4 regions of the Nocardia sp. NBC_00511 genome follow, and region 2 is predicted to be linked to each of the others. Evidence: riboswitches for the same ligand, from Rfam matches in the RefSeq annotation. Region 2 holds a riboswitch; each other region holds the start of a gene.
The links. A riboswitch is a leader RNA that binds a small molecule or an ion and turns the genes downstream of it on or off. The one in region 2 is predicted to bind cobalamin.
Positions count from the first base shown of each region.

Region 1: it holds a riboswitch for cobalamin, as region 2 does, so the genes downstream of both, glyA (serine hydroxymethyltransferase) here and OG300_RS09620 (CbtB-domain containing protein) in region 2, are expected to answer to the same signal.
Region 3: it holds a riboswitch for cobalamin, as region 2 does, so the genes downstream of both, OG300_RS22100 (HoxN/HupN/NixA family nickel/cobalt transporter) here and OG300_RS09620 (CbtB-domain containing protein) in region 2, are expected to answer to the same signal.
Region 4: it holds a riboswitch for cobalamin, as region 2 does, so the genes downstream of both, metE (5-methyltetrahydropteroyltriglutamate--homocysteine S-methyltransferase) here and OG300_RS09620 (CbtB-domain containing protein) in region 2, are expected to answer to the same signal.

Region 1 covers NZ_CP107849.1:1,880,015-1,883,644, reverse strand. The annotation lists gene OG300_RS08875 (histidine phosphatase family protein) at 54-617, shown strand; cobalamin riboswitch at 713-920, shown strand; gene glyA (serine hydroxymethyltransferase) at 1,048-2,349, shown strand; gene OG300_RS08865 (ABC transporter substrate-binding protein) at 2,454-3,503, shown strand; gene OG300_RS08860 (FecCD family ABC transporter permease) at 3,598-3,630, shown strand, end outside.
Region 2 covers NZ_CP107849.1:2,028,588-2,032,217, reverse strand. The annotation lists gene OG300_RS09625 (CbtA family protein) at 65-913, opposite strand; gene OG300_RS09620 (CbtB-domain containing protein) at 935-1,147, opposite strand; cobalamin riboswitch at 1,188-1,317, opposite strand; gene OG300_RS09615 (VOC family protein) at 1,770-2,201, shown strand; gene OG300_RS09610 (hypothetical protein) at 2,220-2,696, opposite strand; gene OG300_RS09605 (FAD-dependent oxidoreductase) at 2,729-3,630, opposite strand, start outside.
Region 3 covers NZ_CP107849.1:4,707,707-4,711,336, reverse strand. The annotation lists gene OG300_RS22105 (SDR family NAD(P)-dependent oxidoreductase) at 1-372, shown strand, start outside; gene OG300_RS22100 (HoxN/HupN/NixA family nickel/cobalt transporter) at 314-1,402, opposite strand; cobalamin riboswitch at 1,433-1,628, opposite strand; gene OG300_RS22095 (T6SS immunity protein Tdi1 domain-containing protein) at 1,661-2,095, opposite strand; gene OG300_RS22090 (cyclase family protein) at 2,191-3,174, shown strand; gene OG300_RS22085 (DoxX family protein) at 3,178-3,612, opposite strand.
Region 4 covers NZ_CP107849.1:426,484-430,113, reverse strand. The annotation lists gene OG300_RS02055 (pyruvate carboxylase) at 1-7, opposite strand, end outside; gene OG300_RS02050 (AraC family transcriptional regulator) at 384-1,487, opposite strand; gene OG300_RS02045 (nickel-binding protein) at 1,523-1,774, shown strand; cobalamin riboswitch at 1,867-2,058, shown strand; gene metE (5-methyltetrahydropteroyltriglutamate--homocysteine S-methyltransferase) at 2,178-3,630, shown strand, end outside.

The DNA of each region.
Region 1 (3,630 bases), 150 kb from region 2:
CGCGTCATCCCCTCGAGGGTTCAGGAGAGTCCCATGGTCACGAGCTCTGCGGCATGAGCGCGGTCACTCGACTCACGCTCATCACCCATGCGATCACCGACGCGGTGCAGACGGCGCGTTTCGCCGCCGATGAACCGCTCAACGAGCTGGGCCTGCGCGCGGTGCAGAAGGCCGATCACAGCGCGCTGCGGGCCGACGTGGTCCAGATCGGACCGGAGGCGCGCACCGCCCAGACCGCGGCGCAGCTCGGTCTCACCGGTGACACCGAACCCGCACTGCGCGACCTCGATTGCGGGGACTGGACCGGTTCGGAGATGACCGATCTCGCCCCCGAGTCGCTGATGGGCTGGCTCGGTGATCCGGAATACCGTGGGCACCAAGGGGAGTCGATCATCCAGGTGATCGAGCGGACGCGGACGTGGATGAACGGCCTGGCCGAGCATCCGGAGCGGATCATCGCGGTCACGCATCCGGCGATCGTGCGCTCCGCCATCCTGATCGCGCTGGCGGCTCCCCCGATCTCGTTCTGGCGTCTCGATATTCCGCCGCTGTCGGCGACCACGCTGCATCAGCGCGGCGGTTCCTGGACGCTGCGCGAGGCCGCGCATTCCCTGTGACCCGTGTTTCCGTGCGCGGTCAACGGTGTTTATGCTGATTGCGCAGCTGGTTCGCTGGCGGTGTGGCATTCGGAGCCCCGAGTCCATCGTGAGCGTCGAAGCTCGCGTCCGGCGGTGACGCCGGGGGCGAGTGAGAGGGAACCCGGTGAGAATCCGGGACTGTCCCGCAGCGGTGAGCGGGAACGACCGCCGTCACACGCACTGGGCACGTTGCCCGGGAAGCGACGGCCAGTAGGTGGATCCTTCGAGATGAAGGATCGGTGCCCGCGAGTCCGAAGACCTGCCCGCTGTGCCGGATACACCGTATCCGGCGGTCGTCGCCTCGTGGATCGGGCGTATCACCACTCGGCTGCCGCGACTCGCTGTCGCGCGGCCGGTGTGTGCTCCGGTAGGGCGGCGGCTGTCCCGCACTCTGCAATGGAGTCCACCAGTGGTCACAGCGAATACCTCCACCGCCTCGGTCGTTTCACAGTCGCTCGCGGAGCTCGATCCCGAGCTCGCGGCCGCGATGGCCGGTGAACTCGCCCGCGAACGCGACACCCTCGAGATGATCGCCTCGGAGAATTTCGTGCCGCGCGCGGTGCTGCAGGCGCAGGGCAGTGTGCTCACCAACAAGTACGCCGAGGGGTATCCGGGCCGCCGCTACTACGGCGGGTGCGAGCACGTCGACGTGGTGGAGACCCTCGCCCGCGATCGGGCCAAGGAACTGTTCGGGGCCGAATTCGCCAATGTGCAACCGCATTCCGGGGCGCAGGCGAATGCCGCGGTGCTGATGGCGCTGATGAATCCGGGCGAGCGGCTGCTCGGACTGGATCTCGCGCATGGCGGGCATCTCACCCACGGCATGAAGTTGAACTTCTCCGGCAAGCTCTACAAGGCGCACACCTACGGGGTCGCCAAGCACGATCACCGCATCGATATGGACGAGGTGCGGCGGATCGCGCGCAATACCTCGCCGCGGGTGATCGTGGCGGGGTGGTCGGCGTATTCGCGGCAGCAGGATTTCGCGGCGTTCCGGGAGATCGCCGACGAGGTGGGCGCGTACCTGTGGGTGGATATGGCGCATTTCGCGGGTTTGGTTGCGGCCGGACTGCATCCGTCACCGGTCCCGCACGCCGATATCGTCTCCTCGACCGTGCACAAGACCCTCGGTGGTCCGCGCTCCGGGCTGATCCTGGCCAAGCAAGAGTTCGCGAAGAAGCTCAACAGTGCGGTGTTCCCCGGGCAGCAGGGCGGACCGCTCATGCACGCGATCGCGGCGAAAGCGGTGGCGTTCAAGATCGCCGCGGGTGCGGAGTTCGTGGCTCGGCAGCAGCGCACGCTGTCCGGTGCCCGGATTCTCGCCGAGCGGTTGAACGGCAGTGATGTGGCCGAGCGCGGGATCGGCGTGTTGACCGGCGGCACCGATGTGCATCTGGTGCTGGTCGACCTGCGAGCCTCCGAACTCGACGGGCAGCAGGGTGAAGATCTGCTGCACGAGATCGGAATCACGGTGAACCGCAACGCCGTTCCGTTCGACCCGCGCCCGCCGATGGTGACCTCCGGTCTGCGGATCGGGACCGCCGCGCTGGCCACCCGGGGTTTCGGCGACGCGGAGTTCACCGAGGTCGCCGACATCATCGCGACCGCGTTGGCGGGCAGCGCCGATCTCGACGCGCTGCGGGCTCGGGTGCGCAAGCTGGCTCAGGATCTTCCGCTGTATCAGGGTCTCGAAGACTGGCGGCTGGTCTGATCGCGGCGGCCTGCCGGGCTGTCCGGCAGGCCGATTCGTTGCGGCCATCGACCCCTGAGGAGCAGTGTCATTTTGAAAACCTTCCAATTGGTACGGTATTGCGCATGAAGACGACGACACGGCTGTTGCCGATCTTCGGCCTGATCGGCATGCTGGTCGCCGGACTCACCGCCTGCGGCAGCCCCGCGGACAAGACGACCGGCGCGGCGAGCGCCACCCCGGATCGGCCCGGACGCACCAGTTATCCCCTCACCCTGGACAACTGCGGGGTGAAGGTCACCTTCGACCAGGCCCCGATCCGGGCGGTATCGCTGTATCAGGCGTCCACCGAGATCCTGCTGTCGCTGGGGCTGGCCGATCGCATGGTGGGCACCTCGACCTGGTTCGATCCGGTGCTGCCCGCGCTCGCCGCCGACAACGCGAAGGTGCCCCGGCTGGCCGACAACGACTCGTCGCTCGAGGCGGTGCTCGGCACCAAGCCGGACCTGGTGACCTCGGCGAGCGCGCACACCTTCACGCCCGCCGTGGTGGCGGAGCGGTCGCGGTTCGCGCAGTTGGGGATTCCGACGTATCAATCCCCGGCGGTGTGCACCGGCGCGGATGTGCGGGGCGAAACCGTCACCCGCACAGCGCCGCTCGGTGTGGACACGCTTTTTCAGGAGATCACCGAGCTGGCCCGGATCTTCGATGTGCAGGATCGCGGGGCGCAGCTGGTCGAGCAGTTGAAGGGGCGGTTGCAGGCCGCGACGGCGGGCAAGTCCACCGGTAATTCACCGACGGTGGCGTTCTGGTTCTCCGGTATCAAGACGCCGTATATGGCCGGATGTTGTTCAGCCCCGGGCATGTACGCCACCGAGGTTGGGGCGCGCAATGTGTTCGCCGGCCAGCACGAGGACTGGCCGGAGATCAACTGGGAGGCCGTCGTCGCCAGTGATCCCGATGTGCTCGTGCTGGCCGATCTGAGTCGCAAGCGCATCGAGGGTGACGCGCTCGCCACCAAAACCGCATTCCTGGAATCGAATCCGGCCACCAATCGGATGCGTGCGGTGCAGGGCAAGCACTATGTGGTCATGACCGGGTCGGAACTCGACCCCGGCATTCGCGAGATCGACGCCATCGAGAAGCTGTCCACCGGCTTGGCCACGGCGCGTTGATTCGCATAGCCGAAGCGCCGGAGCCGTTTTCGGTCCGGGTGAGGCTTCTCGGGCCGGTGTTCTCTTCTGAGCAGTCGATGCCGCCCTCGGCCGGATGACAACCTCCAGTGGCAGTCAGGACAGGAGC
Region 2 (3,630 bases):
GCAATGCGAAAGGCGGGCCCGCTCCTATCCCAAGGAGTGGACCCGCCCAGTGGGGTTCGAGGCGTCAGGACACCGACGCCGCCACCTGAGCGTCCGCGGCACGCTCGCCGAGCAGGCGCGGGGCCAGCCAGGCGAAACCGACACCGATGACGACCCACAGGATCAGTTGTGCGGCAAAGGAGTACAGCCGGAAGTGGAACAGATCGTCGGCCGGGAAGCCCGGGTACACGATCGCGCCCGAGGCATCCTTGAGCGGCTGCGGGGTCTCGGTGTCGAAGTCGCCGAACGCCTTGTTCTCCGACAGGTGACCCAGCGACGGCAGGATCAGCATGACCACGCCCACGGCCACGACGAACGACACCGACGCGGCGATGCTCGCGGTCCAATTCCCCAGTCGCGCGGCCAGTTTGCGGCCCAGCCAGATCGCGCCGAGCAGGAAGGCCACGCTCAACACGATCATCAGCATGTAGAGCCCCGTGCGCTCCTTGATGGTGTCCGGGTGCCCGATCGAGGGCGGGTTGGCCGGATACTTCAGGAACGGCACCACATACAGCGTCAGGAACATGCCACCCGCCACCAGCAGCGCCAGATTGCGGGCGGTGACCTTGCCGACCCGGCGCAGCGCCAGGTAGTAGACCACCGCGAACAGCGCGCCCAGAGCCGCACCGAACAGGATCATGCCGAACGGCAGACCGAGGTTCTGCTGCTGCGAACGGGTGAAGATCTCCGGGCCCATGTCGTCCATGGGCTTACCGGCGGCCTTGTCCAAGGCCATCTGCGCATCGTCACGCCCGGACTCGTAGTCGATGGCCCGATTGATGATGGGCTCCGCCATGATCCGGGCGAAAATGAACGCGATCAGGCCGCCGAGCGCGCCCAGCAGGACGCCGCGGCCGATGATGGATTTCTCCATGATGAATGCTCGCTCCCTCGGCTAGTGGCAGGGGAAGCCGAGGAAGTGGCGACCGTCGTGCACGAACTCGTGCACATGCATGTCACTGCCGAAGATCGACACCGCGCCCTGATCGACGCCGATGAAGTAGATCGCCAGCAGCGCGAGCACCGTGGTGCCGATCAGCCACACGGGAGTCGGGATGGAAAGCGATGCGGCACCCAGGCCGGAGCGGGGAGCGTAAGACGTAGCCACGAGGACTCCTAGTGCAGTAGGGAACTCGCGCCCCTACACGGATACGACACACGGCGCCCGAGGGTCTGACTCACACCCGAGGATGCTCACAGTGGCGCGACCGTTCCGGACTTTCACCGGATTCCACGAATCGCCGATCACATGACGATACGAAACCACCTGCAAACAGGTCAAACGCACGGCCACAATGATTTCTGACCAATCACCTGGCGGGCGCCGGCAGGGCTCCCCGGCAACAGTGGCGGCCCGGCATATCGCCCGGTCAGGAGACGATGCCGAGGGCGGAGGGCCGCGTCACCGACAAGCCGTCGAACTTCGGCGTCCGGCTGGACACCCTCGGGCCAGTCGCCACCGACTGAATCCCGGTCGTGTTCAGCCGGTGCCATCGGAGCCTCTCCACCGGCCGGGCGTGATCGCCCCGGGCGGCTGTGGTTGCCCGCTACCACCGTCAGAAGTCCGGACACCTCGGCGAACCGTGGTCGGTACCGAAAGGTTTTGTCGTCGTGGCGAATCGCGGTATCGGGTGCCGCCACACCGTAGTGCCGAACTCCCCACGGAACGGTTCAGGTGTGCTCGAATTGGGAGGTATCGGGTCTCGGTCCGGCCGGGGAAAGGGAGTGCAATGGCGGTAAATGTGGTCGCACAGCTCAACTTTCGTGGTGAGACCCGGGAGGCGTTGACGTTCTACCAGTCGGTGTTCGGGGGTGAGCTGACGCTGATCACCTATGAGCAGGCACAGGTGCCGACCACCGCCGCGGGCGCCGACGATGTCATGTGGGGTCAGTTGGCCGCGCCCAACGGCTTCTGGATCATGGGCTACGACGTCCCCGCCCACACGCCGTGGAGCCGGGGCGACAACTCGTTCTGCCTGTCGGTGCGGGGTGACCTACCCGAGGAGATCACCGAATCCTGGGACAAGCTCGCGGTCGGTGCCAAGATCGTCGTCCCGCTCGGACGCGCACAGTGGTCACCGCTCTACGGCATCCTTCAGGATAGGTTCGAGATCACCTGGATCCTCGACATCTTCCGCGATCCCGCCGACGAGACCGACTGAAGCGAACAGGGCTGACCGTCAGCGGTTATAGAGCACGATTGTGCCGGGGCGGTCCGGGAGCGCGGCAAGAGTGGGAACGTTGGTCGCTTCGATGTATTTGATCTGGCCGTTCGCGACCACGAAGCGCTCGGTGACATCGTCGGTGGCAATGCGGGTACCGAGGATGCCGCCGTCGACGTTGTAGTGCGCGGTGACCCCGTCCGCAGTGTCGGCGAAGGTGAGGTTGTAGATCCGCAGCACGGTCTGGGATTGGCTGCCGGTGTCCATATAGTTGGCCAGGTCGGCACCGGAAAGTCCGGTCACCACGCCGTTTTCGACACGGGTGCAATCCGGCGCGAAAGGCACGGTGTCGTCATCGCGACCAGGCAACGCCCGCAGGTAGGTCAAGGCGATGTCGCGTGCCGATGCCGCTGTCATATCCGGTGCGGCCGAGGCGATTCCGGTGGCGAACAACACGGCGATGGCGGCCAGAGGAACCGAGGCAACAGCTTTCACCCGGTGATCGTAAGGTTTGAAACGCGAGTAGGTCACCGATTCCCCATATCGCTCGCGATAATGGCGGCAATATTGCGTTCGGCCAACGCGGTCACCGTGACGAACGGATTCACGGTGGTCGAGCCGGGAATGAGTGAACTGTCAATGACATACAGGCCCGGATACGAGGTCAGCCGCCCGTAATTGTCGGTCGACTCGTTCAGCACGCAGCCACCCAGCGGATGGTAGGCGAACTCGTCGCCCCAGATCTTGCCGTCACCGAACAGGTCGTTGCGGTAGGTGGTGCCCGCGCTGGCATTGATCGGGTCGAGGATGCGTTTGGCCGCGTCGATGCTCGGCTGATTCCACGCGGTTTGCCAATCCAGGTCCACCCGGCCGGTGGCCTGGTTGAAGCTGAAGGTGCCGCGATTCGGGTTCTTGGTGATGGCCAGGTGCAAATTCACGAAGGTTTCGATGCCGATGGGGAATGAGGTGATTTCGGCGAACGCGGGGCCGGCGGTGTCGTCCCAGTTGTCGATGCCGAGAGCAGTGATGGTGGACTGGTTGACCCCGGTCGGATCGGTGAGTTGATTCTGCCTGGCGGCCATCACATTGCCGTTGTTGCCCCAACCGGACCCCACCGAGTCCGGGAGGTCGGGCAACGCTCCGGTCGCCTTCTGCGTGACCAAGAGTTTGCTCGTACCGACACTGCCCGCGGCGAAGAAAACACGCTGTGCGACAACGTTTTTGGTGGCGATGACGTTTCCGTCGGTGCCGATCTGATCCATCTGCACCCGGTAGCCGCCGGGCGCCGGGGCCACGCGGGCGACAGTATGCAGGGGAACAACGGTCACCCGACCGGTCGCGGCAGCCTCGGCGAGGTAGGTCTTGTCCAAACTCTGTTTACCGAAGTTATTGCCGTACAACGATTCCCGGTTCAGCGCCGACAGCGGCA
Region 3 (3,630 bases), 2.7 Mb from region 2:
GCACAGTTGCAAGCCGGACGTGCCAACGACCTACTGGGCGTCGCGTACGCCGAATCCGGCGGTGTGCCGTATGTGCTCTACCACCCGGGATTCACCCGCAGCGGTGACCTGTCGCAGCTGAAGCCGCTGGTCCGCTGGATGATTCGCGGCCTCGCCCGGCTCTCGGCCCAACCGGTTGCTGCCGCCATCGAGCCGCTGCACGCCTTCGTGGACTACTCGTCCACCGCGCCGCTGCGTGCCGTCGATCGCGGCCGCGACCTCGAATTGTCGCTACCCACACTGGATCCCGGCGACGCCCACCGCCTGGCGGACCTCACCGCGAACCTGCTGCGCCCCACCGGTCCTCGACCCGCGCCAGACGCCAGTAGGTGAGCGCGACCGCCCACACCACGACGAACAGCCCGACGATCACGAAACCGACGTTGTTCAAATCGATTCCGGCGATCCACGCGGTGATCGGATCACTGAGGTCGAGCTTGTCGTGCAGGATCCCCACCAGTTCGATGGTGCCGATCAGGAACGCCACCGCGATCGACAGACCGGTGATGGTCAGGTTGTAGTACACCTTGCGCACCGGATTGGAGAACGCCCAGTGGTAGGCGAAATTCATGAAGGTGCCGTCGAGCGTGTCGAACAGGCTCATCCCCGCCGCGAACAGCAGCGGCAGGCAGATGATGGCGTACCAGGGCAGTCCGGCGGCCGCGCCGGAGCCGGCCATCACCATCAGGGTGACCTCGGTGGCGGTGTCGAAGCCGATTCCGAACAGCAGGCCCACCGGGTACATCTGGCCCGGCCGGGTCACCGAGCGCGTCAACCGCCCCAGCATCCGATTGAGGAAACCGCGGCTGTCGAGATGCTTCTCCAGCTCGTGCTCGTCGAACTCGCCGTGGCGCATGGCCTTGAACACCCGCCAGATCCCGGCGAGCGCAACCAGATTCAGCGCGGCGATCAGATACAGGAAGGTCCCCGACGCCACCGTGCCCAGCAGACCCAGATCCTTGCGGACCACCGAATCGTCATCGGTCAGCGTGGTCGCCAGCCGGGCCCCCGCCGCGATGCCCGCGGCCAGCAGCACCACCACCGTCGAATGTCCCAGCGCGAACCAGAAACCCACCGATACCGGTCGCTTGCCGTCGGCCATCAGCTTTCGGGTGGTGTTGTCGATGGCGGCGATATGGTCCGCGTCGAAGGCGTGCCGCATGCCCAGCGTGTACGCAGTGATGCCCAGCCCCAGGCCGAACACCTGGGTGCCGACGGTGTAGTGGTGCGGTATCACCAGCGCGAGCAGGATGCCGAAGGCGATCACATGCAGCACGGCGATCGCGGCGAGTAGTCCGCCGGTGCGAATCCAGTCGCGGCGCTCCCAGCGCAGCACGGGCACGGCGGTATCGGTGACGGTCATTATCGGATCGGCCTTCCAGCACCTCGTGGAAACGGGTCAAGCTGCCGTGGCCGGTCTCCTGGCTGACGGGTCCAGCATCGACGCACCTGGCCTTCCGGTATCACTGATCCCGTGGCCTGCCCGCTGGCTGCGGGCCGGACGATGCGCCGACTTCCCGATCACAGTGGCGAGGGCCGCTCCGGTTTCGACACCGGAATTCCCGTACACCACGGCGTTCCACACGCTAGATGCCGATTGTCGAATCGGACAAATGGGGTCTCAGTCGAAGTCCTGGGCCTGCGCCACCAGGTCGAAGAACGACCACACACCGCCTCGCTGATACGACTCCGGGGATTCGGAACCGCCCAGGAACGGGTAGGGCGTGGCGATGTAGACCTCGTTCTCGGCCAGGGGGCCGATGAGCCGCCGGATCTTGGTGACCTGATCGGGTTGCAGCACATAGGTGATGACGCTCGGGTCGAAGAGCACCTCGGTGACGAACTCGCCGACCTCGGTGAACGGGCCGTAGGTCTTCACGCCCGGGCTGTAGGGGTCGAGCAGGCCGTACTCGCCGGTGCGGGTGCTCATCAGGAAGGCGTGACCCAGGTCCGAATAGCCGACGACGGTGTCGAACTGCGGGTAGTGCTCGGCCCACGCGGGCATCACGCGATCGAAACGCTGCGAGGGGATCAATCGGAAGGAAACGCTGGTCACCGGATTCATCCAACCAGAGCGGGCGGGACCGGCTCTCGACAGGCCGCGCGCGGGCGGGTAAAGATCGATGCAGCATTCGAAGTGGAGGCGTTTCGGTGACCGATCAGTGGCGCGAAGTCGCGAACAAGGTACGCAACTGGGGCCGCTGGGGGGAGGACGATCAGCTCGGCACGCTGAACCTGATCACCCCCGCCCGAATCGCCGCCGGCGCCGCCTGCGCGCGGGCCGGGCGCAGCATCCCGCTCGGCATTCCTTTCGACGCCTACGGACCGCAGGGCGCGAGCGGCTTCCGCCGCAACCCCATCCACCTCATGGCCGTAGACGGCGGCGACGCGAACTTCGCGGCGAACCTCGAGGGCTGGGGCGGACACACCGAAGCGCAGATCGCGGGAATGTACGCCGCCGGTCCCATGCGCTTCAACGACGACTACATCATGATGCCGTTGCAGTCGGCCACCCAGTGGGACGCGCTGTCGCACGTGTACTACGACGGGCTGCTCTACAACGGCGTCCCGGCCGCCGCCGTCACCAGTTTCGGAGCGACGAAGCTGGGGATCGAGCACTTCGCCGATCGCGGCGGAATCATCGGCCGCGGCGTACTGCTGGATGTCGCAAGACATTTCGGGGTCGAGCGGCTGTCGGCCGGGACGGTCATCACGCCGCAGGATCTCCAGGCTGTGGTGGATGCCCAGGACGTCGAGCTGGCGGGCGGCGACATCCTGGTGATCCGAACCGGCTGGTGGACAAGGTTTCTGGAAACCCACAAGCATTCGGAGTGGTTCGCGGGCAGTCCCGGACTGAGCTGGCGCTGCGCACAGTGGCTGCACGAGAACGAGATCGCGGCCGTCGCGGTGGACAATCCGGCCGTCGAGGTGATGGTGCCCGAGGACGGGGTGCTGCTGCCCCTGCACATGATCGCACTGCGCGATATGGGCACGCCGCTCGGGGAGATCTGGGACCTGGAAGCCCTCGGCCGGGACTGCGCCGAGGACCAGATCTACGAATTCCTGCTCTGCGCACCGGTTCTGAAGATCCCGGGGGCCGTCGGATCCCCGATCAGCCCCGTCGCGATCAAATAGCCTTCAGAACGCGGCCAGTACGCAGGCCCCGACGAACATCATCTGAACCGCGGCGCGCAGGGGCAGCGGCATCGACTTGACGCCGACATCCTCGCGCGCGGCCCGGATGTTCGCGGGGAACATCAGCATCAGCATCAGCGCCAGGCAGGTGGCGGCCAGCGGTGCGGCCCAGGGGACGAGAAGCCCGGCGGCACCGGCCAATTCGAGCACGCCGGTGGCGGTCACCAGAGCGGTCGGGTTCGGCAGCCGGGGCGGGACCATGGCGATCAGGCCGTCACGGCGCGGCGACAGGAAGTGCGCGGAGGCGGTGAGGGTGAACATGGCCGCCAGCCCGATGCGGGCGGCGTGCGGCCAGGAGTTCAGCCAGTCGGTGGCGTGCAGCCACCCGGCCAGCCGTGCCAGCCCGGTGACGACGATGAGAACGATGAGCGGTGCCATCAGTGCGGCTCCTGTGCG
Region 4 (3,630 bases), 1.6 Mb from region 2:
AGAACATTCGCCTAAGGTACCTGCCCCCGGCCACGGATCGGGCATCGAAGTCCCGTTCGCAGCAATCTTCACACCGTTCCGGTCGCGGCTGCGAATTTGTGTTAATCACACGGATACATCCCTGCCGGTGAGGCCTGTGCCGCCCGGACCACCGGATTCGCCATCGTGCTAAGGATCCGTGCCGCACCGGGGCGACGCGCGCACCGCACCCGCCGAGACACTCCCGCGTCCGGATAGCGCCGAAATCGTGTCACCCCCGTGCTCAGCACAATGCGCGATACACAGGCGTGCGACGTAATCGCCTGCGGGGCATACGGTTTCAAACAGCCGGAGCCAATGCCCCGCTGGCCGAATATCGCCGACCCGTTGTGCGCCTGCGCTTTTCAGCTCAGGCGGCGACCCGAACGCCAGACCGACGGCGAGTCACCGTACTCCCGTTTGAACGCGCGACTGAACGCCTCCTCGGCGTCGTAGCCGACCCGCCGGGCGATCGCCACGATCGAGAGATCGGTGTCGGCCAGCAGATCGGTGGCCAGGCGCATGCGCCATTCGGTCAGATACCGGATCGGCGGGCGATGCAGGACCGTGCGGAACCGCAGATCCAGCAGCGACCGTGAGACCGCCACGGCATCGGCGAGCTCCCCCACCGTCCACTTGCGGGCCGGATCGCGGTGCAGGTGGCCGAGCGCGGGCGCGAGCACCGGATCGCGCAGCGCCGCGATCCAGCCGCAGTCCACGGCCGGCCGCGAGGCCAGGTACAGCCGCAGCACCTCCACCAGCAGCAACTCGGGCAGGCGGCCGCCGACCGCGCCGCCGTGAATCCCGGATACCTGGGTGAGCGCGTAATCGATGGTGGCGCGCACCCATTCGGCGGCCGCGCCGGTCGGGCGCACCACGAAGGCGCGCGGCAGCGCCCGCAGCGCCGGATCGAAGAGCGGGTCGGCGCTGTCGAGGTAGCCGCACACCACCTCGGTGCGCGCGCCCGCGCCGCCGTGCCGCAGCACCGGCATGGTCCGCCACGGCGGGACGAGCATGAAGTCCGACAGCGGCACCACCTCCGCGTCGTCGACGCCGCCCATCCGGTGCACGTCCGCGTACGGCAGCACGATCACGTCCCCGGCGTGCGCCCAGAGTCGGTCGCCGCCTTCGGGATGCACCCAGCAGCTGCCCGTCGCGACCACATGGAAGAGGGTGACCCGATCGCTGCCGGGCCGCAGTGCCAGCGCGGTGTCGTGGCAGGTCATCGACTCGTAGGCCCACGGTTCGGTGTACTCGGCGCGCAGGAAGATCGCACCCGTCAGCCGCAGCCTGGCGAGCACGGCGTCCGCCGGGGCGGCCGCGTTCAGGTCCGGGTTCATCTCGACGGTCACGTTCATATCCAGAGATACGTTCGCGTCGCCCGCCGCGTTCACCGCCACGACGGTGGTCGTGGCGTCCTGATCAGGTATCCCGGGGAGCGGGTCATGGCCTCGCGGCGCACTGCTCACGAAACTGATGGTGTCACAACGAAAGGGAGCTCCCAATGCCGCTGTTCATGGATATTCACAACCTGCCCGAGCCGGTCGACGCCGAGCAGGCCGCCGCCGCGCACGCCGCCGATCTCGCGGCCCAGTCCGCCTACGGCGTCGACTACTGCAACTACTGGTTGGCTGCGGACGGCAAGCAGATCTTCTGCCTGGTCTCCGCGCCGGACGCCGAGACCGCCGCGCTGGTGCATCGCGAGGCGCACGGTCTGGTCGCCGACGAGATCCACGAGGTGACCGAGGGTAAGTGACCGCCGGCGGGCCGATATGCTCGGACCCGCAGTCGGTTCGCCAGGCGCGGATCAGGATCGGTGCACCCATCGTCCGCGCGCCCGGCGTCGAAACCGTACGACCCGGCGACGGGTCGGCCGGCGAGAGGGAACCCGGTGGGAATCCGGGACTGTCCCGCAGCGGTATGCAGGAACGACCGCCGTCATACGCACTGGGTGAGAATCTGGGAAGCGACGGCCACTAGGTCGGCCATCGAGGCCGGTGCCTGCGAGTCCGAAGACCTGCCGACCGTGCCGGATACGCCGTATCCGGCGGTCGGCGCCTCGTGGACCGGGCGGACGGACTCCAGGCCGCTTCGCGCTGCCCGGGTCCGCTTCGCGCGTGTGGCGGCGGCCAGTGCTTCGGACACTGGAGATCGATCCCGTGACTACCACTTCACCGTTCACCGCAACGGTTCTCGGCATTCCGCGCATCGGGCCGCGCCGGGAACTCAAGAAGGCCATCGAGTCGTACTGGGCGGGCCGCATCGACGCCGAGGCCCTGCACACCGTGGGCCGCGAACTGCGCGTCGCCCATCTGACCACGCTGGCGGCCAGCGGCCTGGATTCGGTGCCGGTCGGCACCTTCTCCTATTACGACCAGATCCTCGATGCCGCGGCCATGTTCGGTGCGCTGCCCGCGCGGGTGGCGGACATCGCCGATCCGCTCGACCGGTACTTCGCCGCCGCGCGCGGCACCGACACCGTCGAACCGCTGGAGATGACCAAGTGGTTCGACACCAATTACCACTATCTGGTGCCGGAATTGGGTCCGGACACCGCGTTCGCGCTGGACGCGCGCAAGCTGCTCGGCGAGCTGCGCGAGGCGATCGACCTCGGGGTGCCCGCGCGGCCGGTGCTGATCGGTCCCCTCACCTTCCTGAAGCTGGCCAAGGATTCCGAGGGCAATGCGCTGCGGCGCCTCGCCGAGCTGCTGCCGCTGTATCAGGAGTTGCTGCGGCTGCTGGCCGAGGCGGGCGCGCAGTGGGTGCAGATCGACGAACCGGTGCTCGTCACCGATCTCGACGAGGTCGAACTGGCGCTGGTCGAGCACGTCTACTCCGAGCTCTCCGCAGTGACCGAGCGGCCCGCGATCCTGGTCGCCACCTACTTCGGCCGTCCCGGACCGGCGCTGCCGGTGCTGGCGGCGACCGGAATCGAAGGCGTGGCACTGGATTTCGTGTACGGCACCACCGTCGAGGACGTGGTGGGCACGCCCGCCCTGTCGGGCAAGCTGGTGGTGGCGGGCGTCGTCGACGGCCGCAATGTGTGGCGCACCGACCTCGATCACGCGCTGGCCACCCTCGCGACGCTGCTGGCCGGAACCGCCACGCTGGTGGTCTCGACCTCCAGTTCGCTGCTGCACGTGCCGTATTCGCTCGACGCCGAGGCCGCTCCGGATCCGACGCTGCGCTCCTGGCTGGCGTTCGGTGCGGAGAAGGTGGCCGAGGTGGCGCTGCTGGCCACCGCGCTGCACGACGGGACCGCGGCGGTGTCGGACGAATTGGCCACCGCCCGTGCGGCTCTCGCGACCCGCGCCATCGACTCGCGGCTGCGCAACGACACCGTGCGGGCGCGGCTGTCCGCGCTCGGACCCGACGCGATCCGGCGCGCGCCGGCCGCGGATCGCCGGGTGCTGCAGCAGCAGCGGCTGCACCTGCCGCTGCTGCCGACCACCACCATCGGCTCGTACCCGCAGACGCCCGCCATCCGCAAGGACCGCGCCGCGTTCGTCAAGGGTGAGCTGACCGCCGAGCAGTACCGCGATCGGATGCGCGCCGAGGTCGCGGATGTCATTGCGCTGCAGGAGAAGCTGGGCCTCGACGTGCTGGTGCACG